4 regions of the Rhizobium sp. BK512 genome follow, and region 2 is predicted to be linked to each of the others. Evidence: riboswitches for the same ligand, from Rfam matches in the RefSeq annotation. Region 2 holds a riboswitch; each other region holds the start of a gene.
The links. Region 2 has a riboswitch for cobalamin ahead of FHX06_RS01195 (ABC transporter substrate-binding protein). Riboswitches for the same ligand answer to the same signal wherever they lie in the genome.
Positions count from the first base shown of each region.

Region 1: another riboswitch for cobalamin. It lies ahead of nrdH (glutaredoxin-like protein NrdH); the one in region 2 lies ahead of FHX06_RS01195 (ABC transporter substrate-binding protein).
Region 3: another riboswitch for cobalamin. It lies ahead of bluB (5,6-dimethylbenzimidazole synthase); the one in region 2 lies ahead of FHX06_RS01195 (ABC transporter substrate-binding protein).
Region 4: another riboswitch for cobalamin. It lies ahead of cobU (bifunctional adenosylcobinamide kinase/adenosylcobinamide-phosphate guanylyltransferase); the one in region 2 lies ahead of FHX06_RS01195 (ABC transporter substrate-binding protein).

Region 1 covers NZ_JACIAS010000010.1:297,822-303,781, forward strand. The annotation lists gene nrdF (class 1b ribonucleoside-diphosphate reductase subunit beta) at 1-809, opposite strand, end outside; gene nrdE (class 1b ribonucleoside-diphosphate reductase subunit alpha) at 826-2,994, opposite strand; gene nrdI (class Ib ribonucleoside-diphosphate reductase assembly flavoprotein NrdI) at 2,973-3,374, opposite strand; gene nrdH (glutaredoxin-like protein NrdH) at 3,388-3,609, opposite strand; cobalamin riboswitch at 3,872-4,099, opposite strand; gene metE (5-methyltetrahydropteroyltriglutamate--homocysteine S-methyltransferase) at 4,276-5,960, opposite strand, start outside.
Region 2 covers NZ_JACIAS010000001.1:221,741-227,700, forward strand. The annotation lists gene FHX06_RS01175 (YidB family protein) at 1-221, opposite strand, end outside; gene FHX06_RS01180 (LysR family transcriptional regulator) at 398-1,297, shown strand; gene FHX06_RS01185 (NAD(P)-dependent alcohol dehydrogenase) at 1,304-2,362, opposite strand; gene FHX06_RS01190 (metallochaperone AztD) at 2,667-3,899, shown strand; cobalamin riboswitch at 3,957-4,207, shown strand; gene FHX06_RS01195 (ABC transporter substrate-binding protein) at 4,378-5,394, shown strand; gene FHX06_RS01200 (iron chelate uptake ABC transporter family permease subunit) at 5,406-5,960, shown strand, end outside.
Region 3 covers NZ_JACIAS010000002.1:467,051-473,010, forward strand. The annotation lists gene FHX06_RS08265 (3-deoxy-7-phosphoheptulonate synthase) at 1-843, opposite strand, end outside; gene FHX06_RS08270 (MFS transporter) at 1,085-2,509, opposite strand; cobalamin riboswitch at 2,663-2,855, shown strand; gene bluB (5,6-dimethylbenzimidazole synthase) at 2,897-3,598, shown strand; gene FHX06_RS08280 (MFS transporter) at 3,616-5,160, opposite strand; gene FHX06_RS08285 (LysR family transcriptional regulator) at 5,301-5,960, shown strand, end outside.
Region 4 covers NZ_JACIAS010000001.1:382,114-388,073, forward strand. The annotation lists gene cobN (cobaltochelatase subunit CobN) at 1-2,386, opposite strand, end outside; gene cobW (cobalamin biosynthesis protein CobW) at 2,390-3,442, opposite strand; gene cobU (bifunctional adenosylcobinamide kinase/adenosylcobinamide-phosphate guanylyltransferase) at 3,447-3,956, opposite strand; cobalamin riboswitch at 4,178-4,569, opposite strand; gene FHX06_RS02030 (chloride channel protein) at 4,777-5,960, shown strand, end outside.

The sequences.
Region 1 (5,960 bases), on a different contig from region 2:
AGGTTCATCAACGCCTTGTTGGCGTTGTAATGCAGGAACTTCTTGACGTCCTCCGTCAGCCCAACGCCATCATAGAGCGCTTCCGTATATCTAGCCTCGTTGTCGTAGAGTTCGAGGAGCAGATCGAAGGCGAAGTCCTTGATCTCCTGCCGGCGCTCTTCTGAGAGTTTTTCCAGTCCGCGCTGAAACTTGTAGCCGATATAATAGCCATGCACGGCCTCGTCTCTGATAATGAGGCGGATCATGTCGGCGGTGTTGGTGAGCTTGGCGCGGCTTGACCAGTACATCGGCAGATAGAAACCGGAATAGAAGAGGAAGCTCTCGAGGAAGACACTTGCGACCTTCTTCTTCAAGGGATCGCCGGACGCATAGTGCTCCATGATCAGCGCCGACTTCTTCTGCAGGAACTCATTCTCTTCCGACCACCGATAGGCATCGTCGACGTCGGGCGTGAGGCAGAGCGTGGAGAAGATCGAGGAATAGGAGCGTGCATGCACCGCTTCCATGAAGGAGATGTTGGAAAGCACTGCTTCCTCATGCGGGGTGACCGCATCCGCCATCAGCTTCACGGAGCCGACACCATTCTGGATCGTGTCGAGCAACGTCAGCCCGGTGAAGACGCGGATCGTCAGCTGCTGCTCGACCGGCGTCAGCGTTCCCCACGACGGAATGTCGTTCGACAGCGGCACCTTTTCCGGCAGCCAGAAATTGCCGGTCAGACGGTTCCAGACCTCGAGATCCTTGTCGTCCTCGATGCGGTTCCAGTTGATGGCGCGCACGCGGCTGACCGGCTTGACTTGCATGTTCATGGTTTTCTCCGGTCGGTTATAGCGTGCAGGAGACGCAGCCCTGCACCTCGGTGCCGGACAGCGCCATCTGGCGAAGGCGGATGTAATAGATTGTCTTGATGCCCTTCTTCCAGGCATGGATCTGGGCGCGGTTGATGTCGCGCGTCGTTGCAGTGTCGCGGAAGAACAGCGTCAGCGACAGGCCCTGGTCGACATGCTGGGTGGCAGCCGCATAAGTATCAATGATCTTTTCCGCGCCGATCTCGTACGCATCCTCGTAATAATCGAGATTGTCGTTGGTCATGAACGGCGCCGGATAATAGACGCGGCCGATCTTGCCTTCCTTGCGGATCTCGATCTTCGAGACGATCGGGTGGATCGAGGAGGTGGAGTGATTGATGTAGGAGATCGAGCCCGTCGGCGGCACCGCCTGCAGGTTCTGGTTATAGAGCCCGGAGGCCATGACGACCTTCTTCAATTCCAGCCAGTCTTCCTGCGTCGGGATATGAATGCCGGCGTCATCGAACAGCGCCTGCACCTTCTCGGTCGCCGGCTTCCACTCCTGCCCGGTATATTTGTCGAAATAGTCACCTGAGGCATATTTCGAATTCTCGAAGCCCTTGAAACTTGCGCCATGCTCGACCGCCAGGCGGTTGGATGCACGCAGAGCGTGATAGGTCACCGTGTAGAAGTAGATATTGGTGAAATCGACGCCTTCTTCCGAACCGTAATGGATGCGCTCGCGGGCAAGATAGCCATGCAGGTTCATCTGTCCCAAGCCGATCGCATGGCTGTCGTCATTGCCCTTCTCGATCGAAGGCACCGAAGAGATATGGCTCATGTCGGAAACGGCCGTCAGCGCGCGGATCGAGGTTTCGATCGTCTTGCCGAAATCGGATGAATCCATCGCCATGGCGATATTCAGCGAGCCGAGATTGCAGGAAATATCCTTGCCCATCGTCTTGTAGGAAAGGTCGTCGTTGAATTCGCTGGCCTCGCTCACCTGTAGGATTTCCGAGCAGAGGTTGCTCATGCTGATGCGGCCGGCGATCGGGTTTGCGCGGTTCACCGTGTCTTCGAACATGATGTAGGGATAGCCGCTCTCGAACTGTATTTCGGCGATCACCTGGAAGAATTCGCGGGCCTTGATCTTCTTCTTGGTGATACGGGCATCCGCCACCATCTCGCGATACTTTTCAGTCACCGATATCTCGGTGAAGGGGACGCCATAGACCCGCTCCACGTCATAGGGCGAGAAGAGGTACATATCCTCATTGTTCTTGGCGAGGTCGAAGGTGATGTCAGGCACGACGACGCCGAGCGATAGCGTCTTGATGCGGATCTTCTCATCGGCATTTTCGCGCTTGGTATCGAGGAAGCGCATGATATCGGGGTGGTGCGCATTGAGATAGACGGCACCTGCCCCCTGCCGCGCACCAAGCTGGTTGGCGTAGGAGAACGAGTCTTCGAGCAGCTTCATGACGGGGATGATGCCGGAAGACTGGTTTTCGATCTGCTTGATCGGCGCACCGGCCTCGCGGATGTTCGTCAAGGACAGCGCAACGCCTCCGCCACGCTTGGACAGCTGCAGCGCCGAATTGATGGAGCGACCGATCGATTCCATATTGTCTTCGACACGCAGCAGGAAGCAGGAGACGAGTTCGCCACGCTGCTTCTTGCCGGCATTGAGGAAGGTTGGCGTTGCCGGCTGGAAACGGCCGGAGATGATCTCTTCCATCAGATCGCGGGCAAGCTGTTCATTGCCTCTGGCGAGCGCGAGCGCCACCATGCAGATACGATCTTCATAGCGCTCCAGGTAGCGCTTTCCGTCGAAAGTCTTCAGCGTGTAGCTGGTGTAATATTTGAAGGCGCCGAGGAAGGTCGGGAACCGGAACTTCTTGGCATAGGCTTCGTCGAACAGGTCGCGGACGAAATTGAAGGAATACTGGTCGAGCACTTCCTGCTCGTAATAGCCTTCAGTTACCAGATAATCGAGCTTCTCCCGGAGATTATGGAAGAACACCGTGTTCTGGTTCACATGCTGCAGGAAATACTGCTTGGCCGCCATGCGGTCCTTGTCGAGCTGGATCTTGCCCTCATCATCATAGAGGTTCAGCATCGCGTTCAGCGCGTGATAATCCAGCGCTTCCACGGCCTTGAGCGGCTTGACGCCCGCATCCCGCGTCAGATTTGTCCCCGTGTCCAAAATCGTCCCATCCCGTCTTTGACATTGGCGACATCCTCGGCAGTCCCCAGGAGCTCGAACCGGTAGAGGTAAGGTACCTGGCATTTTTGCGAGATTACGTCGCCGGCAAGCCCGTAGGTCTCGCCGAAATTGCTGTTGCCCGCAGCAATCACGCCGCGGATGTTGGAGCGGTTTTCCGCATCATTGAGGAAACGGATTACCTGCTTGGGCACGGCCCCTTTGCCGCCGTCCCCGCAATAGGTGGGCGAGATCAGCACATAGGGTTCGCGAATGTGGATGTCTTCAGCGCCAGCGGGAATGCGCGCCGCGCGCAGTCCCAGCCTCTCGACGAAACGATGGGTATTTTCGGACCGGCTGGAATAATAGACGATCAGGCCCACCGCTTTTCTCCGGTCAGGAGAGCGCGCTGATCATGTCGGGACGGAAGCCCGCCCAGTGGTTCTCGCCGGCAACGACGACCGGAACCTGCATGTAGCCCATGCCGCGCACGCGATCGAGCGCGTCGGCATCCTCGGAGATATCGATGATCTGGTAGTCGACGCCCAAACGGTCGAGGGCGCGGTAGGTAGCGGTGCACTGTACGCAGGCAGGCTTGCTGTAAACGGTAACGCTCATCATGTTCCTCGTGATGTCAATGGATTCCAGACGCAGAACTAGGATCGGGCGCCTTGCGGCGTCCGAGGGAATGCTTGGTATTGATCTGACAAAGTTGGCGCTTTACACGCCGAACACTCTCCCCCGCACGATCTGCGCGGGCGGCGGTTTTAATGCTTTCAACATGACTTCAATCCCGAAGTGTTCAGCGGACATTCGGGGGCAGCGCAACAGGCGCGGATTTGATCCGCCTGCGTATACGCGACCTTCCGGACACCCCGCCCGTGGATACCTCGTTCAAGGCAGGTCTCCTGGCTCGCGGGTCGAAGCACCCTGCCCCCAGCCTTCCCAAAGCTTCATGCCTCAGTGACCTGAAATCGGACAGTTGCTCGCCGCTTACAGTTGCGGGGGCAGCTCCGGCTTTGTCGCGCCGTCATGGCGAGACGCACCGTATTCCCATCTTAGCCCCCGACCCTCACGAATCGAAGGAACCTTGAACACTAGATATAGTACTCGAATCCCGGTTTGCGTCAACGGATGGTTTGCGCATCGCGTTACGGCATGTTTGAAATCGCTGCATTCCTGTGAAAAACGTGGTTAATGAATGGTTAACGAAAGCAGCCTGTAGAGAAGGCCGCGTCGGAAAGAGCCGGCCCATAGCCGGCTCTCCAGGAATCGATTAGGCGCTCAGGCGCGTGTCGGCGGTGCGGCATTACGCAACTGCCGAGCGGCGGCAACCATGTTGACGAGTGCCGGGCGAACCTCTTCCCACTTGCGTGTCTTCAATCCGCAATCCGGATTGATCCATAGCTGTCCGTCCGTCAGACGCTTCCGCGCCAGCGTCAGGAGCTCCGTCATCTCGGCGACCTCGGGAACGCGGGGCGAATGGATGTCGTAGACGCCGGGGCCGATCTCGTTCGGATATTTGTAGCTGCGGAAAGCCTCCAGCAGTTCCATCTTCGATCGTGAAGTCTCGATCGAGATCACATCGGCATCCATCGCGGCGATGGCATCGATGATCTGGTTGAACTCCGAATAGCACATATGCGTATGGATCTGCGTCTCGTCGGAAACACCGGATGCGCAAAGGCGAAAACTCTCGACCGCCCAGTCGAGATAGGTCTTCCAGTCGGCCTTGCGCAATGGCAGACCCTCACGGAGAGCGGCCTCGTCGATCTGGATCATCGCAGCACCCGCCTTTTCGAGATCGATCACTTCGTCGCGGATCGCCAGAGCGATCTGCCGGCTGACATCCGCGCGAGAAAGATCATCACGCACGAAGGACCAGTTGAGGATCGTCACCGGCCCGGTCAGCATTCCCTTGACCGGCTTGTCCGTCAGCGACTGCGCGTAGCGCCACCACTCGACTGTCATCGGCTTCGGCCGAGAGACATCGCCGAAGATGATAGGCGGGCGGACATAGCGTGAACCGTAGCTCTGCACCCAGGCATGTTGCGTAAAGGCGAAACCGGAAAGCTGCTCACCGAAATACTGCACCATGTCGTTGCGCTCGAATTCCCCGTGGACGAGCACGTCGAGACCGATTTCCTCCTGCCAACGGATCGCCGCTTCGGTCTCCTTTTTCAGGAACGCATCGTAGTCCGCCTCGCTGATCGTACCCTTTGCGAAGGCCGAGCGGGACTTGCGCACATTGGATGTCTGCGGGAAGGAGCCGATCGTCGTTGTCGGGAAGAGCGGCAGGCAAAGCTTGCGCTCCTGCAGGCTGGTCCGCTCGGCAAAACCGCTGCTCCGCGTCATCATCGTCTCATCGATTGCCGCGACCCGCTGCCTAACTTTGAGATCATGCACACGTGGAGAAGCCGCTCGAGAGGCAACGGCCTGAGAGGCTGCAGCAATTACTTGATAAGCCCCGCCGGGACTGCCGAGGGCAGAGAGTTCATCGAGTTTCTGGGTGGCGAAAGCGAGCCACGACGTCAGTTCCTCATCCAGTCCGGTTTCCAGATCCAGGTCGATCGGCACATGCAGCAGCGAGCAGGATGGCGCGATCTGCAGCCGATCCGCGCCGAAGCGCTGAACCAGTGGCTCGATCTTTTTCAGGATCGCGGCAAGGTCCGCCCTCCAGATATTGCGTCCGTCGATGATGCCGAGCGACAGCGTCAAATCGGGGGACGTCTTGAGAAGGGCATCGATCTGCTGCGGAGCACGAACGAGATCGACATGCAGGCCGGAAACCGGCAATGCGAGCGCCGTCGGCAGGTTATCGCCTATATTGCCGAAATAGGTGGCGAGCATGATCTTGAGGTTCGGCACCAGCTCGTGCAGCGCACGATAGGCATGCTTCAGCGCTGCCTGCTCTTCTCCTGAGAGATCCAGCACCAGGCACGGTTCGTCGATCTGCACCCAGTCGGCAC
Region 2 (5,960 bases):
GACAAGGCTGCCTCGATCTGTTCTGCCGATACCGGGAGATTGTGGCCGGTGCCGATCCAGGATGAAACCTGCTGGCCGAGACCCGCCGAGTTGAGCTGGGAGACAATGCCCTGCAGGCCGCCGGCATTGTCGAATATTCTGGTTGCAACCGCGACGTAATCGACTTGCCTGCCGGCAAGCACGTCAGAGAGAACGCCGCCTAAGCCATCGAAAATACTCATGGTTACTCCTCCGACCATCAGTAGATTCTACATTAGCACGAAGTCAAATTAGTGTCATTGCGGATTTGCAGGACCAAGGGTCGCACCGGGCACCGATCTTGCAGGCACCCTCGCCCTTGCCCTAAATATGTGAGGCAGCCGCCGCATTCCCTTTCACTCCTGAAGACAGATCAGCAATGAAGCGTCACGATTTCGATGATCTCGCCGCCTTCCTCATCGTTGCCGAGGAGCGCAGCTTCACCAGGGCCGCCGCCCGGCTCGGCATCTCTTCCTCCGGTCTCAGCCACATGATGCGCCAGCTGGAGGAGCGGCTCGGCATGCGCCTTCTCGCCCGCACCACCCGCAGCGTGGCCACGACAGAGGCTGGCGAGCGCCTGCTCCTCACCCTCCAGCCCGCTTTTGCCGAGATCAATCGCGGCCTGCAGGAACTCGGCAATCTCAGGGAAAAGCCCTCCGGCACCGTGCGCATCACCGCGGGCAAACATGCCGCGACATCGCTCGTCATGCCGATCCTGCCGGCGTTTCACCGCACCTACCCGGATATCCGCGTGGAGCTCATCATCGGCGATCGGTTCGAGGATATCGTCGCCTCGCGCTTCGATGCCGGCATTCGCTTCGGCGAACGCATCGACAAGGATATGGTGGGCCTGCGCATCGGGCCGGATATCCGCGCGGCGATCGTCGGCTCGCCCGAATATTTCGCCCGCCACCCGATACCGAAAACCCCGCGCGACCTCGCCGACCACGATTGCGTGACCTATTACATGACCTCTGTAGGAGGCGCCTATGCCTGGGAATTCACCGAGGACGGCCGCGATATCGAAGTGAAGGTCTCGGGCAGCTTCATGGTCAACGATTCGGACATGATGGTCGAAGCGGCGCTGTCAGGCTCCGGCCTCGTCTATGTCTTCGAGGATTTTACCGCCGAGCATATCAGAAGCGGTCGGCTGATCCGCGTGCTGGAAGACTATTGCCCGCCATTCACCGGCTATTCCATCTATTATCCGAGCCGGCGACAGATGCCACCGGCCCTTTCTGTCTTCGTGGAAGCGCTGCGCGCCATTCCGAAACGGTGAGCGACGTCAGGCCGCCTGCGCCGCCGGCATCGTTGCCATGTCGATGACGAAACGGTAGCGCACATCGCCGCGCTCCATCCGCTCGAAGGCCTTGGCGATATCGCCCATGGCAATGATCTCGCATTCCGGCAGGATGTTCTTGCGGCCGCAGAAATCCAGCATTTCCTGCGTCTGCCTGATCCCGCCGCTCGGCGTGCCGGCAATGCGCCGGCGCCCCCTGATCAGCGACAGGTTGCTGAATTTCGGCGTATCGACCAGCGAGCCGGCAATGACCAGCGTGCCGTCAGAATCGAGCGTGTCGAGATAGGGGCCGAGATCATGCTCGTAAGGCACGGTATCGATGATCACATCGAAGGCGAAGGCCGCAGCCTCCATCGCCTTGGCATCGGTCGACAGCAGCACCTTGTCGGCACCGAGTTCGCGTGCCGTCGCGACCTTGCCCGCCGAGCGCGTCAGAACCGTCACCTCAGCACCGAGCGCCGAAGCGAACTTGACGGCGAGATGCCCGAGCCCGCCAAGCCCGATCACGCCCACCCGGCTGCCGGGGCCGACATTCCACGTACGCAGCGGCGAATAGGTGGTAATCCCGGCGCAGAGCAGCGGCCCGACCCGCGAAAGATCCAGCCCGTCGGGCACGCTGAGAACGAATTCCTCGCGCACGACGATATGATCTGAATAGCCGCCATAGGTGGTCTCGCCCGTCACCCGGTCCTGGCCATTATAGGTGACGGTCACACCCTTGTAGCACATCTGCTCTTCATTGCGCCGGCAGTTGGGGCACTCCATGCAGCTGTCGACGATCGTGCCGACGGCAACATTGTCGCCCGCCTTGAAGCGTGAAACGGCGCTCCCGACGGCAGATACCCGCCCGACGATCTCATGGCCCGGCACGACCGGATAGGCCGAAAAGCCCCAGTCGTTGCGGGCCATGTGCAGGTCCGTATGGCAGACGCCGCAATAGAGAATATCGATCGCCACGTCCTCTGGACGCAGGTCCCGGCGGTCGAAAGAGAAAGGTTGCAACGGCGTGTTCGCATCGGTTGCGGCAAATGCTGATGTTCTCAATGGCTTATCCCTTGCAAGGCTGTTGAAAGCTGACGGACACCGGAAGCTGTGCCGGATGGGATATAGCGTCGATGGATTATCCGGATTAGACGAGGAATGCGGGAAAGGCTTGTGAGCTAGGCTCAGCAAACGCTTATCGATGGCCTGCGTCATACACCGCTATCCGGTCATGATGAAAAGCCGGCCAGACATCGAACAAGGCCGGCGCCCTGAATTTCTCAAAAATTCGACAGCCGCGACTGGACAAGGCAAATGTAACTTTATAACAACAGGGATGTAATGTTATTACATTAAAGGAGATTTCATGGCCCGGCACCTTTTCGCTATCTTCGCAGTCGCCACTGCGCTCACATCCGCCACCTTGCCATCGGCTTCCCGCGCCGAGGAGGAACAGCAGGAGAGTTGGCGGCTTTTCGTGGCTGATCACAGCCTGCCGGTCGTCCACGCCATCGATCTTGCGAGCGGCAGACAGATCGGCCGCTTCGATCTCAAGGGTTATGCCGCCCTGTCGCTGAGCGACACCGGGCGCACGGTCTTTGCCGTCCAGGGCGAAGAGAATGTCGTTCATGCCATCGATACCGGCATTGCCCTTTCCGATCATGGAGAGCATCGCGATCTCGAGGTGGCGCCGCCGAAGCTGATCGGCGCGACGATAAAGGGCGAGAAGCCGGGCCATGTGGTGACGCATGGCGATGACGTGGCGATTTTCTACGACCGGACCGACCGCTTCGATCTCTTGAAGGAGAGCAGCCTGCTGCAGGAAAAGCCGGAGCCGAAAGCTGTCAACACCATCGCCGCCCATCACGGCGTCGCTGTGCCGATGGGCAATCACCTGCTGGTCTCCGTGCCGAACATGCAGGCGCCGGTCAAGGAGGGCGAACTGCCGCCACGCCTGGGCCTGCGGGTGCTCGACCGGGATGGCCGGCAGATCGGCGATGTCGCGCCCTGCACCGGCCTGCATGGCGAGGCAACCTCCGCCCGCCTCGTCGCCTTCGGTTGCGAGGAAGGCGTGCTCATCGCCCGCCCCAGCGGCGCGGAAGGCCCGAGCGTGGAAATGCTCGCCTATGGCGCATCGCTGCCGCGGGGCAAGGTCTCGACGCTGCTCGGCGGCCGCTCGATGCAGTTCTTCCTCGGCAATTACGGAGAGGACAAGCTGGCGCTGATCGATCCTGATAATACGGACGCACCCTATCGCATCATCGACCTTCCAACGCGTCGCGTCGATTTTGTGCTCGATCCGGCAAAGTTTCAGAATGCCTATATCCTCACCGAAGATGGCAGGCTGCATCTGCTCGATACAGTCAAGGGCGAGATCGTCAGATCGGAAACCGTGACCGAGCCCTACAGCAAGGATGGTCATTGGCGCGATCCGCGTCCGCGGCTGGCCGTTGCCGGCGATGATATCGCCATCACCGATCCCCGTCACAGCTTGATTCGCCTCGTCAGCACGCAGACGCTGAAGGAGGTGCGTACGATCCCCGTCGAGGGCCAGCCCTTCGCGCTTGTCGCCGCCGGCGGCTCGGGCGCCAGTCACTAAGGCGGCCTCGGACCCGACACACTTCGCATTCCGGCGCTTGACGTCGCCCATGGCGGCGTCATAGATCGAGGCGACGGTTCCCCGAAGAGAACTCCGAGGGGAATAATAGGGAACACGGTGAGGACGACCCAAGAGGGACCGAGACCGTGGCTGCCCCCGCAACTGTAAGCGGATTGTCGATCTCGGGGTTGATCGCTTCAGCGATCATGCCCTCGGCCTCAGGGCCGTGCCACTGCGATTTCGCGGGAAGGCAGATGACCGGCACATATTCGCGAGCCAGGAGACCTGCCGTCGATCACGATCCAATCAAGCCGGGCGGGGATGCCCGGACAAGGAGCAGACATGATTGACGAGACCCCTCCCCACCTGCCGCCATCCATCCGTCTCGATTGGACGATCCGCCGCTAGCCTCCCGCTCGCTGGCCATCGTTCGCGCGCCGGCATCCGCTAGCCCTTTTCCTTTGATCGAGAGTTTTCCATGCGACAGCTTCTGAAGAGCTTTTCCCTCGCGCTCGGGCTGGCCGGCTTTGCTGCGCCCGCACTTGCCGCCACCCAATATCCCCTCACCCTCACCAATTGCGGCCAGCAGGTCACCTTCGAAAAGGCACCGGCCAAGATCGTCTCGATCGGCCAGGGCATGACCGAAGTGCTGTTCTCGCTCGGCCTTGCCGACAAGATTGCCGGCACGGCCGTCTGGGTCGGCCCGGTTCTGCCGCAATATGCCGATGTCAACAGCAGGATCAAACGGCTGGCCGACAATGACCCGAGCTTCGAATCCGTCGTCGGCGCGGAGCCCGATCTGGTGGCTGCCGAATTCGAATGGCATGTCGGCACGCAAGGCTCCGTCGGCAAGCGCGAGCAGTTTGGGGATCTCGGCATCAACACCTATGTCGCGCCGGCCGATTGCGTCGCCAAGATCAATACCGACGGCGGCGATGGCGTGCGCAAGGAACTGTTCACGATGGACCTGATCTATCAGGAAATCGCCGAACTCTCCGAGATCTTCGACGTGAAAGACCGCGGCGATGCTGTCATCGCCGACCTGAAGAAGCGGGAGGCCGCGGCCGTTGCCTCTGTTGCCGGTGCTGCGGCAAAGAACCTGCCGGTCGTCTTCTGGTTCTCCAGCAAGGAAGTGAAAGGCGATGCCTTCATCGCCGGCAAGAACAGCGCGCCAGCCTATATCCTGAAGACGCTCGGGGCGAAGAACGTCGTCACGACGGAAGAGGAATGGCCCCTCGTCGGCTGGGAAACGATTTCGCAGGCCAATCCCGCCGTCATCGTCATCGCCACCATGGACCGCCGCCGCTATGCCGCCGATGATCCCAAGGTGAAGGTGGATTTCCTGGAAAACGATCCGGTTACGAAAGAGCTCGATGCCGTCAGGAACAAGCGCTTCATCATGATGGACGCGCAGTCGATGAACCCGACGATCAGAACCATCGACGGCATCGAGACGCTGGCAAAGGGCATCCAGTCCTTCGGTCTGGCCCAGTGAGCCAGGCTGCCTTGCCACAGAGGAAATGGTGGGCGCTTGCCACGCTCACCATCGCCGCCCTCCTCCTGCTCGGTATCATGATCAGTCTCGCCGTATCGATCGGCGAGATATCAATCCCGCTCGCCACCACGGCAGAAGCGGTTTCCAACCGCCTCTTCGGCACGGCATTCGAGCTCAGCCGCATCCATCAGGGCATCGTCTGGGATTACCGCCTCAGCCGCGCGCTGGCGGCGGCCAGTGCCGGCGCATCGCTGGCAGTGTGCGGCACGGTGCTGCAGGCGCTGCTGCGCAATCCGCTTGCCGAACCCTATGTGCTCGGAATTTCAGCCGGCGCCTCCACCGGCGCGGTCTGCGTCATGATATCAGGTCTCGGCTATGGCGTGCTCAGTCTCTCCGGCGGTGCCTTCATCGGCGCCGTCGTCGCCTTTCTGCTGGTCGGCATCCTGGCGGCCGGTGCTGGCGGCACCAGCGAGCGCATCATTCTCTGCGGCGTGGCGGGCTCGCAGCTCTTCAATGCGCTGACCTCCTATATCGTCACGACCTCGGCCAATGCCGAACAGGCGCGT
Region 3 (5,960 bases), on a different contig from region 2:
GACCTTCGGCTGGTTCATCGGATCCTTGCCGCTGTTGGCGTGGCTGGCGTCGATCAGCATGCGCGGGTCGACACCGAGCTTGGTTGCCTCGGCGATAACGGCCTGCACGTCGGCTGCCTCATAGTTCGGGCGCTTGCCGCCACGCAGAATGATGTGGCAGTCCTCGTTGCCGCGGGTGGAGGCGATCGCTGCCTGTCCATCCTTGGTGACCGCCGGGAAATGATGCGGCTGGGAAGCCGCCATGATCGCGTCGAGCGCGACACGCGCGCTGCCGTCCGTGCCGTTCTTGAAGCCGATCGGGCAGGAGAGACCCGAGGCGAGCTGACGGTGGATCTGGCTTTCGGTCGTGCGCGCGCCGATGGCGCCGTAGCTGACGAGATCGGCGATGTACTGCGGCGTGATCGTATCGAGGAATTCGCAGCCGGCCGGCAGGCCCATGGCGTTGATGTCGAGCAGCAGGCGGCGGGCGAGGCGCAGGCCTTCCTCAATGCGGTAGCTGCCGTCGAGATGCGGGTCGTTCATCAAACCCTTCCAGCCGACGGTGGTGCGGGGCTTTTCGAAATAGACGCGCATGACGATTTCGAGATCGCCGGAGAGGCGTCGTCGCTGCTCGACGAGACGGGACGCGTATTCGCGGGCGGCTGCCGGATCATGGATCGAGCAGGGACCGATGATGACCAGCTGGCGGTCGTCCTTGCCCGTCAGGATATTGTGGATCGTGTCGCGCGTGCCGGTCACGGTCTCGGTCACCGCTCGGTCACGCGGGATTTCCTTGATAATATCGGCAGGCTTGGTCAGCGGGGTGATCTCGACGATGCGCAGATCATCAATAGTGTCAGTCACGGTATGCTCTCCTGTTTGGTCATACCGTGGCGGAACAAAAAAGCCGCCAGGTTGACTAGCGGCTGTTCGGGTGTGTCGTCGCGTTAGTTTCGGTTACGCACAGACCCGCATCCGCTGGAAGCAGCGGTACGAATAAAATCGCGATGCGTAAACGGACGAAATCGACATGCCGCCTATGTAGACATGCGAATTGGAATTGTCACGTGGATTCTGTGAGGAAAAATGACAGGCCTGTGAAGTTTTATCGGCTTTCGGCCATTGCCTCTCTCTGGGCATCTTCCGGCGCAGCCGCTTCGGCATGTCCATGCTTGCCGCGGCGTGTCGTCATGTCATCGCCTGCATTGGCGGGCAGGCGCAGGAAAGTGATGCAGGCGAGTGAGGAAATCCCTGCCACGATGAAGAAGGCGATATGGAAATCGGTGACCGTAAGTTGGCCGCCGTGGAAGCTGGCGGACACTTCCAGGATCGTCCCTGCGACTGCAACACCCATGGCCATGGAGATGCGCTGCGCCACGGCATTGATGGCCGTCGCCTGACTGCTGTCGGCCTCGTCGACATCCCCGAAGGCCATGGCGTTGACACCCGAGAAGGCCATGGAGCGCAGCAGTCCGCCGACGAGAAGAGAGCCCATGATGAGATAGATCGGCGTTTGAGCAGTGAAGAGGCCGTTCACACCGAGGAAGATTGCGGCAAGGAAGGTAGTGAGCGCGATGACGTTGCGGAAGCCGAAGGCGTTATAGGTGCGGGTTGCGGCGAATTTCGAACCCATGGAGCCGAGTGCGCTGACGAAGGTGACAGAGCCAGACTGCAGCGGTGTCAGGCCGAAACCGAGCTGCAGCATCAACGGCATGAGGAAGGGCAGCGCGCCGAGCCCCATGCGGAAATTCGAGGCGCCGAGGATCGCCGCCCGAAACATCGGGTAGCGGAACATTTTCGGATCAAGCAACGGATGCGGCGTGCGCCTGGCATGGACGAAATACAGGATGCCGGAGAGGACGCCGACCGCGACTGTGACATAGCCGTAGATGACGGGAACGGCGGGCAGGCTGATGACGGATATGCCGAAGACGAAGCCGGCAAAGCCGATCCCGGACAGGAAGAAACCCGGAAAATCCATCGGCTTCGGGCTGCGCGGCTCAATTGCCGGCAGGAAGCGGGTGACCAGCGCAATGCCGATAATGCCGATCGGCACATTGATCCAGAAGATCCAGTGCCAGCTGAGATAGGTCGTCAGGAAGCCGCCGATCGGCGGGCCCATGATCGGGCCGATAAGAGCGGGTATGGTGAGCCACGCCATGGCATTCACCAGCTGGTGACGTGGCGTGCCGCGCACCAGAAGCAGCCGTCCGACCGGCGTCATCATCGAGCCGCCGGCGCCCTGGATGAGCCGGGAAATGACGAAGGCTGCGATGGAATTGGAAAAGGCGCAGGCGATCGAACCGGCCATGAAAACGGAGATTGCCAGACGGAAAATGTTGCGCGCGCCGAAGCGATCCGACATCCAGCCGCTGATCGGAATGAAGATCGCAAGCGCCACAAGGTAGCTGGTTACCGCAAGCTTCAGCGCGATCGGCGAAGTGCCGATATCGGCCGCTATAGCCGGCAGGCTGGTGGCGATCACGGTCGAATCCATCTGTTCCATGAACAGGGCGACCGCAAGGATCATCGGCGTTAAGCGGGACACGGGCAACCGGGATGCAAGGAGAAGGGATTCGACGCCAATGGCGCCGCTCGGATCAGGGTCTCGTTCTAGGCCAGCATTTTCAACCTGTCCACGAAATGAATGTCGCATGTGGCTTGCGGCCATGCCCTTTCCGCGCCATAGATCGCCCTGTCAGGTGCCCGCTGTCACCAGCGGGAGAATCGGGAATCCGGTGGAAGACCGGAACGTGCCCAACGCTGTAAGGCTGACGCTCGCCGTTCAAACTACGCCACTGGCCTTGCGGCCGGGAAGGCAGCGGCGAAGCGAAGGACGCCGAGTCAGAAGACCGGCCTGGCAAGATAGACCCAACCCGCGCGGACGGCGGGCGGTTGCGTTGTTGGGGATTTGACGATGCGACCCATTGATGATGCCGTTTGTCCGGCATCCAGCTTTTCTGCGGCCGAACGCGAGGCCGTCTATCACGCGATCATGACGCGGCGCGACGTGCGCAGCCAGTTCCTGCCCGATCCCTTGCCGGACGATCTGGTGACGCGGCTTTTGACGGCGGCGCACCACGCGCCTTCGGTCGGTTTCATGCAGCCGTGGAATTTCATTCTGGTGAAAAGCGCCGAGGTGAGGGCGCGCGTGCGCGATGCGTTCCTCGGGGCGAATGAGGAAGCGGCCCGCATGTTCAACGGCGAGCGGCAGGAAAAGTATCGTTCACTGAAGCTCGAAGGCATTGTCCAGGCGCCGCTCGGCATCTGCGTGACCTGCGATCCCACCCGCAGCGGCAGCGTCGTGCTGGGACGCACGCATAATCCGCGCATGGACAGCTATTCCACCGTCTGCGCCATCCAGAACCTGTGGCTCGCGGCCCGTGCCGAAGGCGTCGGCATCGGCTGGGTCAGCATCTTTCGCGAGGGCGACCTCAAGGAGATACTTGGCATTCCCGATCATATCGAAGTGGTCGCCTGGCTCTGCGCCGGCTTCGTCGACCGGCTCTACGAGGAGCCGGAACTGGCGGTCAAAGGCTGGCGGCAGCGGGTGGCGCTGGAAGAGCTGGTTTTCCATGACGGCTGGGGGCAGGTGGAAGGCGAGGCAGCGCCGGTTTGAGCCGGCGCGGGTGTGCTTCACTCGGCCGGCTGGGTGCTGCAATCCTTGGGGCAGGCCGGTGTTCTCCAATGGCCAAAGGTGAGGAAGCTCGCAGCAGCGAGAATCCAGACGCCGATCGCTCCATAGAGCATGACACCGCCGAAGCCTGCGACCAGCGCATCATGCACCGTCTCGGCGGGAATATCAGGCAGGGCGGCGATGCTGCCGGCGGAGATCCGTTCGGCAAGCAGGCGCAGATCGCCTGCGTCCATCGAGTTCGGCAAGGCGCTCTTCAGATGGGAGAGCACACCACTGAACAGGATGAAGCCCATGACTGCGATGTTGATCGCGAGCGAGATCATCCGGGCGCTCATGTCGATGCCGGAGGCCATGCCGGCGCGGTCGCTGGATACCGCACCGGTTGTCGTGTTGGTGACCGGGGTATTGGTGAAGCCAAGCCCGATGCCGGCAAGCAGCGCGCCGGGCAGCATCGTCAGCCAGCTTGGCGCGGCGGCGGCGCTGCCTGACTTCATCAGCAGGAAGCCGAGCCCGATGGTGAAAAGGCCGCCGGGAATGATGATACCCGGCCGGTAGCGCAGCATAAGCTGCTCGGCAAGCGGCGGCACGACCAGCGTCGGCAGCGTATAGGCCAGCAAGGCGATGCCGGCGGCCACACTGCCGTAACCGAGGCCGGCTTCATACCAGATCGGCAAATAGATCATGAAAGGCCAGAAGCTGATATTCATGGCGGCCGAACCGACAATGGCGCCCGAGAAGGTGCGGATGCGGAACACCGAGGCATCGAACATCGGTCGCGGGTTCAGCTTTTCGGCAACGACGAAGGCGACGAGGCTTGCGGCACCAAGTCCGATAATGCCAAGCGCAGCCGGGCTCGCAAAACCGAGAGCAGGCCCCTGGGTGATGAAGAAGGCAAGGCAGAAGACCGCCAGCGAAAGGGTAGCGATGCCGGCGATATCGAGCCGTCCGGCTGCAGGATCACGCGATTCCTGAATTCCCGTCAGCGCGAGAGCGATTGTCACAGCCGCCAGCACGGCATGGATGAGGAATACCCATTGCCATCCGGCCACCGCCACGATGCCGACGCCGACGATCGGGCCGAAGCCCAGGCCGATGCCGAAAATGATGCCCCACCAGCCGAAGGCGATACTACGGGCGCGGCCCTCTTGGAATTGATGGGAGAGCACGGCTACCTGGCAGATCAGCATGAAGCCGCCGCTCATTCCCTGCAGAAAACGAGCAACGATCAGCAGCGAAACATCCTGCGCGAGGCCGGCAATCAGCGAGGTGAGGCCGAAGACGGCAATGCCGATCAGGAAGACGCGCTTGCGGCCGTAGCGGTCGGCCAGTGTGCCTGCGGCCATCAGCACCGTCGTAACGGCGATCGTATAGGCGTTCATGATCCATTGCAGGGCACTGAAATCGGCGTGAAGCACTTTTTCCAAAGTGGGCAGGATTGCCGGCACGCTCGATATTTCGAGGCCGAACATCAGCGAGGAGAGACAGGCAGCCAGCAGGGCAATGATGCCCCGCGCACGAGGGGATGAATGGGAATCAGGGGGCATGTTTTGGCCTTTCGACGTTGAGGCGCACAACGTGACATCCGCTGTGGTCCATTTGCGTCAGCATAGGCGGGACTTGATCATTACAGAATTGGATGATTACATATTTCAGACACAACAAATTCGAATGATTGGTTTCAACCATGCTCGATGTCGATTCCGTTCAGGCCTTCGTGGCGATCGCCGACAACAAGAGTTTCACCCGCGCCGCCAACGAACTCGGCAGCACGCAAGGAGCGATCAGCGTCAAACTGAAGCGGCTGGAGGAGCGGCTCGGCCACCGGCTGATCGAACGCACACCCCGGCTGGTGCGGCTTTCGGCGCAGGGGGCAGTGTTTCTACAGGCCGCACGGGAATTCCTCGAAGCCCATGACAGGGCCGTTGCGGCACTCTCTTCGTCGCGCCGCCATTTCACGATCGGCATTGCCGCGCATGTGGCCGGGCCGGAGGTTCCGACACTGCTTGCGCGCCTCAACGCCCATGATCCGGGTCTGACGATCGAGGTGCGGATCGATAATTCCTGCACCCTGCTTGCAGCTTTCGATCGCGGCGAACTGGATGCGGCGATCATCCGCAGGGACGAAGACCGGCGCGACGGCGAGGTTCTGGGGCCTGAGCATTTCGGCTGGTTCGCCACGCCACAATTCGAGTATCGCCGCGGCGAGCCGTTGCGTCTTGCAGCACTATCGCCGACCTGCGGAGTGAGGGCTGTCTGCACCCGCGCGCTTGATGCGGCGGGCATTCCCTGGACCGAAGTCTTCCTCGGCGGCGGCTCTTCGGCTGTGACCGCGGCCGTTTCGGCC
Region 4 (5,960 bases), 160 kb from region 2:
CCCCCGCAATCGCCCGCTGCAAACTCGCATCCCCGCCCTCACCCAACCCACGCGGCACCCGCGCCAGCGCCACGGTGAGATCCGTCAGCAGCCGGCCCTCGGGCGACACGCCAAACACATGTAACCCGTCGCGGATCTGCATTTCCTTGAGATCGCACAAATAGGCATCGAGCTTCTTCAAAGCCTCGCCTTCGCTCTCACCCTTTGCAATCCCCGCGTCCCGATCCAGCCCGATATCGGCAACAAGCTCGAGGATCTGCCGCGACAGCAGCCGGATACGCCGGGGATCGACGCCCGAGGCCTCGTAATATTCATCGACCAGCGTCTCCAGATCCTTGAGCGGCCCGTAGCTTTCGGCCCGCGTCAGCGGCGGCGTCAGATGATCGATGATGACGGCGGCCGTGCGGCGCTTCGCCTGAGTGCCCTCGCCGGGATCGTTGACGATGAATGGATAGAGATGTGGCAGCGGCCCGAGAATCGCTTCGGGATAACAGACCTCCGACAGCGCCAGCGCCTTGCCCGGCAGCCATTCCAGATTGCCGTGCTTGCCCATGTGGATCACCGCATCGGCGCCGAACTCTTCGCGCAGGAAGGCATAGAAGGCGAGATAGCCGTGCGGCGGCACGAGATCGGGCGAGTGATAGCTTTCCTTCGGATCGATATTGTAGCCGCGTGCCGGCTGGATGCCGACGAGCAGCCCGCCGAAACGCGCAAAGGGGAGCGCAAAAGCACCCTCGCGCATATAGGGATCGGCCTCCGGATCGCCCCATCGCGCGTTGACTTCATCCTGAATCTGATTGGGAAGAGAGGCGAAGAAATCCTTGTATCGACTCAAGGAAAGCCGCTCGCGCACAACCTTGCCGTCGAGACCGGAATTGGTCGGCCCGGCCATCAGATGCCGCATGAGCGCATCGCCATCATCGGGAATATCGGCGAGCGGATAACCAGCCTCCGCCATCGCCCGCATCACCTCGATCGTCCCGGCGGGCGTATCGAGCCCGACGCCATTGCCGAGCCGTCCGTCCCGGTTCGGATAGTTCGCCATGACCAGCGCGACACGCCGCTCCGAAACCGGCCGCTGCCGCAACCGCGCCCAGTTGGCGGCAAGGGCTGCGACATAGGCCATGCGTCCGGCATCCGGCTCGCTGGAAACGATATTAGCCTCGACCGCGGCATCGTAGCGAGCGGCAGCCTTGAAGGAGACGGCGCGCGAAAGCACGCGGCCATCCACCTCCGGCAGCGCGACGTTCATGCCGAGATCGCGGGCCGACAAGCCTTGCGATGAGGCTGCCCAGGCCTCCCGCGACGAGGCGGAAAAGATCGCCTGCAGCACGATCGCGTCGTTGGCCTCCAGCACCGTCGGCTCGCGATCAGCACCGGGTGCGGACACGGCAAAGCCTGTCGTGTTGATGACCACGTCGGGTTGGAGATCGGCGAAGATGGCTTCGAGGATGCCCTTGGAAACCGGGTCCTTGAGGCTGTAGGCAAAGACCGGCAATGGGCGAAGACCCTGCGCCTCCAGGGTTTCGATCAGTGCCTCGACAGGGCGGGTTTCGCCGCTCTGCACGAGTGCGCGGTAGAAGGCGATGGCAACGACGGGTGCTGCCTGTCCCTTCTCCCCAGCGGGGGTCCGGAGGACGGGTCGAGACCCGTGGCTCGACCCCGGTCGGTGGCCCGAAGGGTCGGATGAGGGGGCCACTCCACAAACCTCGAAATCGTGCTCCTGTTGCTCGCTCTCTCCGTCGCTCGCCCCCCTCATCTGCCCTGCCGGGCATCTTCTCCCCGCTGGGGAGAAGACAGAACCGGTGAGCTTCCGCCACTCCTCGACCCCAACAAGCCCCCGCCCCGGCCACCAGATCCCGGCCTTCATCAGCGGCACAGCCGGCGCCGGCTTCTCCTCTCCCGAGAGCATCGCCGCCGCATAGGCCAGAAAGCCCCGTGCATTGGCATCCCCGCCCTCGATCAGATAGGCCCAGAGCGCATTCAGATCATCCAGCGCCACATTGGAAAACGGCGTCAGCCCGGCATCCGGCTTCGAATCCCCCGGCAGCACCGCAATCAGCGCACCGCTGCGCGCCGCGATCGCATGCAGCGCCTCCAGCGCATAGTGGAAATAGCTCGCCCCGCCGAGCGCCCGCACGATGATCAGCTTCGCATGCCGCGCCGTCCGCTCCACATAGGCATCGACCGACATCGGGTGCTTCAGGCTCATCAGGCTCGCAAGCCTCAGCGAATAGCCTCCTTCTCTGCCGCTATGGGCCGCGGCAATCGCCGCAAGCTCGGTATCGGCAGCGGACAGGAACAGGATATCGCCGGGCGACTGGCCGAGGTCGATCGCCTCGTCCCCGTAGCTGATCGTCCCCTGTTGAGCGAGAAGCAGATGCATTGTTTACCCTCGGACGAGCGCTTCGATCGCCTTGCGCACTGCGTCCTGATCCATCTCGTGCAGACCGATGACGACGAGACGCGTATTGCGGGCCTCACCCGGCGCCCAGGCACGGTCGAAATACTGGTCGATGCGGGCACCCACGGCCTGTAGCTGCAGGCGCATCGGCTTGCCGGAGACATCGATGAAGCCCTTCAGGCGCAGCACGTCATGCTCGGCGATGATGCCCTTCAGCTTCTCGACGAAACCTGCCGTATCCGAGACAGCGCCGAGTTCGACGACGAAACTGTCGAATTCATCGTGGTCGTGCGGCTCGCCATCCTCATGCTCCAGCTCGTGATGGGACTTGCGGTTGACGATATCGTCTTCCGTGCCGATGCCGAGGCCGAGCAGCACGCTTGCCGGCACCTCGCCGTTCTTCGCTTCGATCATGACAGGCTTGCGGGCAATGCGCGAGGCGACTTCGCTCTTCACGCGGCCAAGCCCGTCCGCGTCGATCAAATCGGTCTTGTTGAGCACGATCAGGTCGGCGCAGGTCAGCTGATCCTCGAAAAGTTCCTCGATCGGGCTTTCATGATCGAGCGATTCATCCTCGACACGGCGCGCATCGACGGCATCGTGGTCATCGGCAAAACGACCGGCAGCAACGGCCGCACTATCGACCACGGTGATGACGCCATCGACGGTGACTTCGCTGCGGATATCCGGCCAGTTGAAGGCGGCGACGAGCGGCTGCGGCAGGGCAAGGCCCGAGGTTTCGATGACGATATGGTCAGGGCGCTGGTCGCGCTCCAGAAGCTTGGTCATGGTCGGAATGAAATCGTCGGCAACGGTGCAGCAGATGCAGCCATTGGTGAGCTCGATGATGTCGTCCTCGGTGCAGTTTTCCGCACCGCAGCCCTTCAGCACGTCACCATCGACGCCGAGATCGCCGAACTCGTTGATGATCAGCGCGATCTTCTTGCCGCCGGCATTGGTGAGCAGGTTGCGGATCATCGTCGTCTTGCCGGCGCCGAGAAAGCCGGTGATGACGGTTGCGGGGATTTTCTGCTGCATGGAACTAACCCTTCATTTTCAGCGGCAGACCCGCTGCGATAAAATAAACATCCTCGGCCGAAGCCGCGATCATCTGGTGCAGCCGGCCTGCATGGTCGCGAAATTCCCGCGCCATGCGGTTCTCGGGCACGATGCCGAGGCCGACTTCATTGGAAACGATGACGAGCCGCGCCTTAGCATGAGGCAGAAAGCCAGCAAGGGCGGCAGACTGGGCGGCGATATCGCGCCCCTCCATCATCAGATTGGTGAGCCACAGCGTCAGGCAATCGACGAGGATGGCCCTGCCCTCCGCGTCGATGGCGGTCAGGCGCTCGGTGAGATCGAGCGGTTCCTCATGCGTCGTCCAGGAGGGGCCGCGATCGGCCCTGTGCTGGTCGATGCGCGCCTGCATCTCGTCGTCCCAGGCGCGGCCGGTGGCGATGTAATGGCGCTCGAGACCGCTCGTGGCAATAAGATTTTCGGCGAAGCGGGATTTGCCGGAGCGAGCGCCGCCGAGGATGAAGGTGGTGGTCATGACAGCACCGTCCGTTGAGGATGGGCACGGCCTTCGCCGCACCCCTCATTCCTGTGCTTGTCACAGGAATCAGGGAAGAGAAAACGGCCTGCGCCAGAAGCTCATCACAGAGGGGCGGCGGAACACCGCGCCCATATCGCACCACCAGAGGCAGCGCTGAATAACATCCTTCAGCCAAGACAACCTCCGTGCTGGCAGCGGGCAAAGCGCCCAAATTGGGCATTATGCCCGGCACGGATAGCAGGTCTCCTGGCTCGCAGTTATCGGCCGCGACAGGGGCGACCGCTCGGTCGCCCCTTATCGTGCCAGCGGATCCGCCTCGCCTTCCCGGCTGCATCTCGTGAAAAGGCGGACGATTCGTAGAATTAGAGGCGTCCTGCCCCGGCTGATCACGATGCATTTCCAGTGGCTTTTCCGGCACTTGTCCGCCTTGCCCGCTTGCAGAATGCAAGACTGTCGGCGCCGCAATCCAAATGCCGGATGGAAGACCCTGACTGCTCTACAGTCGCGGGGTCGGCTGTGATGAAGGCGCCCGGCTTGGGTCCGCCCCGTCACATTCCCTTTTAATCCGGAAGGCGTTTGCCGATCCGGAACCATCCATTATGTGGATTCATGGTTAGGCGCGTGCAACCCCCATGTCAATTGCCGCGCAACGTCCCGCTCATGTTCATCTCGACTTACACTACCGATATTATCGTCTTTAATCAAAGGCTTACGTCACAAAAACTTTACGGCCCGGCCGGTTTTTTGCCGCAATTGCCGCTCATGCGGATGCCGGCTCCGCCCTTGACCCCTATTCTTGCCGCCTAATTTCCCCATGATGCTCTCCCGAATGCACATTCGCCGCCTCGGCCCTCTAGGCACCGCCTTCGATCCGGGGCGCCTGCGCGCGCTCATTCGCCACAGCGAAATGGGCATGGTCTTTGCCGGCGCGCTTGTCGGCATCGTATCGGGGCTTGCGGTCTCAGCCATGAGCTATGCCTCGGAAGAGATGCACAGCCTGATCTTCGGCATAGACGGCACGACGAGGCTCAGCGCCTCGCAGATCGACAGCAAGTTTCTGCTGATGTCGGCCCCGGTAGCCGGCGGCATGCTTCTCGGGCTCTTGCTCTTCATTCTCGCCAAATGGCGCAAAAAGCCGATGGTCGACCCGATCGAGGCCAATGCGCTGCATGGCGGCCGCCTGTCGCTGACGGACAGCATCCTTGTCGCGATCCAGAACCTCGTTTCCAACGGCTTCGGCGCATCCGTCGGCCTGGAAGCCGGTTATACGCAGCTTGCGGCCGGCATCGCCTCGAAATTCGGCCTGAAGCTGCAGCTGCGCCGCGCGGACCTGCGTGTGCTCGTCGGCTGCGGCGCAGCCGGCGCCATCGCCGCCGCCTTCAATGCGCCGCTGACCGGCGCCTTCTACGCCTTCGAGCTTATCATCGGCACCTACACCATTATGTCGCTGACGCCTGTCGTCGTCTCAGCGCTTGTCGCAACTCTTGTTGCGCGCCTTCTTGCTGGCAGCGATTTCATCATCGATGTCGGCAGTTTCGGCGCTGTACAGCCGGCAGACTACGTGCCGGCCATTGCGCTCGGCGCCTTCTGCGCCGGCGTAGGCATCCTCATCATGCAGGGCGTCTCCTTCGTAGAGGAATTGGCGCGCAAGAGCGCCATCGCGCTGCCCTTCCGCCCGGCGCTCGGCGGCATCGTCGTCGGCCTGCTGGCGCTGGTCTCGCCGCAGGTGCTGGCCGCCGGCCACGGCGCGCTGCATCTGAACCTCTCCCACGAGATCACGATCCCCGCGCTGATCGGTCTCTTCCTTCTGAAGTCGGTGGCATCCGCCGTCTCCATCGGCTCCGGCTTCAGGGGCGGCCTGTTCTTCGCCTCGCTTTTCATGGGCGCGCTGCTCGGCAAGCTCTTTGCCTATTCCGCCCCCTATTTCGCCGATGCGACGCTGACGCCCGTGATCTATGCCGTGGTCGGCATGAGCTCGCTCGCCGTCGCCGTCATTGGCGG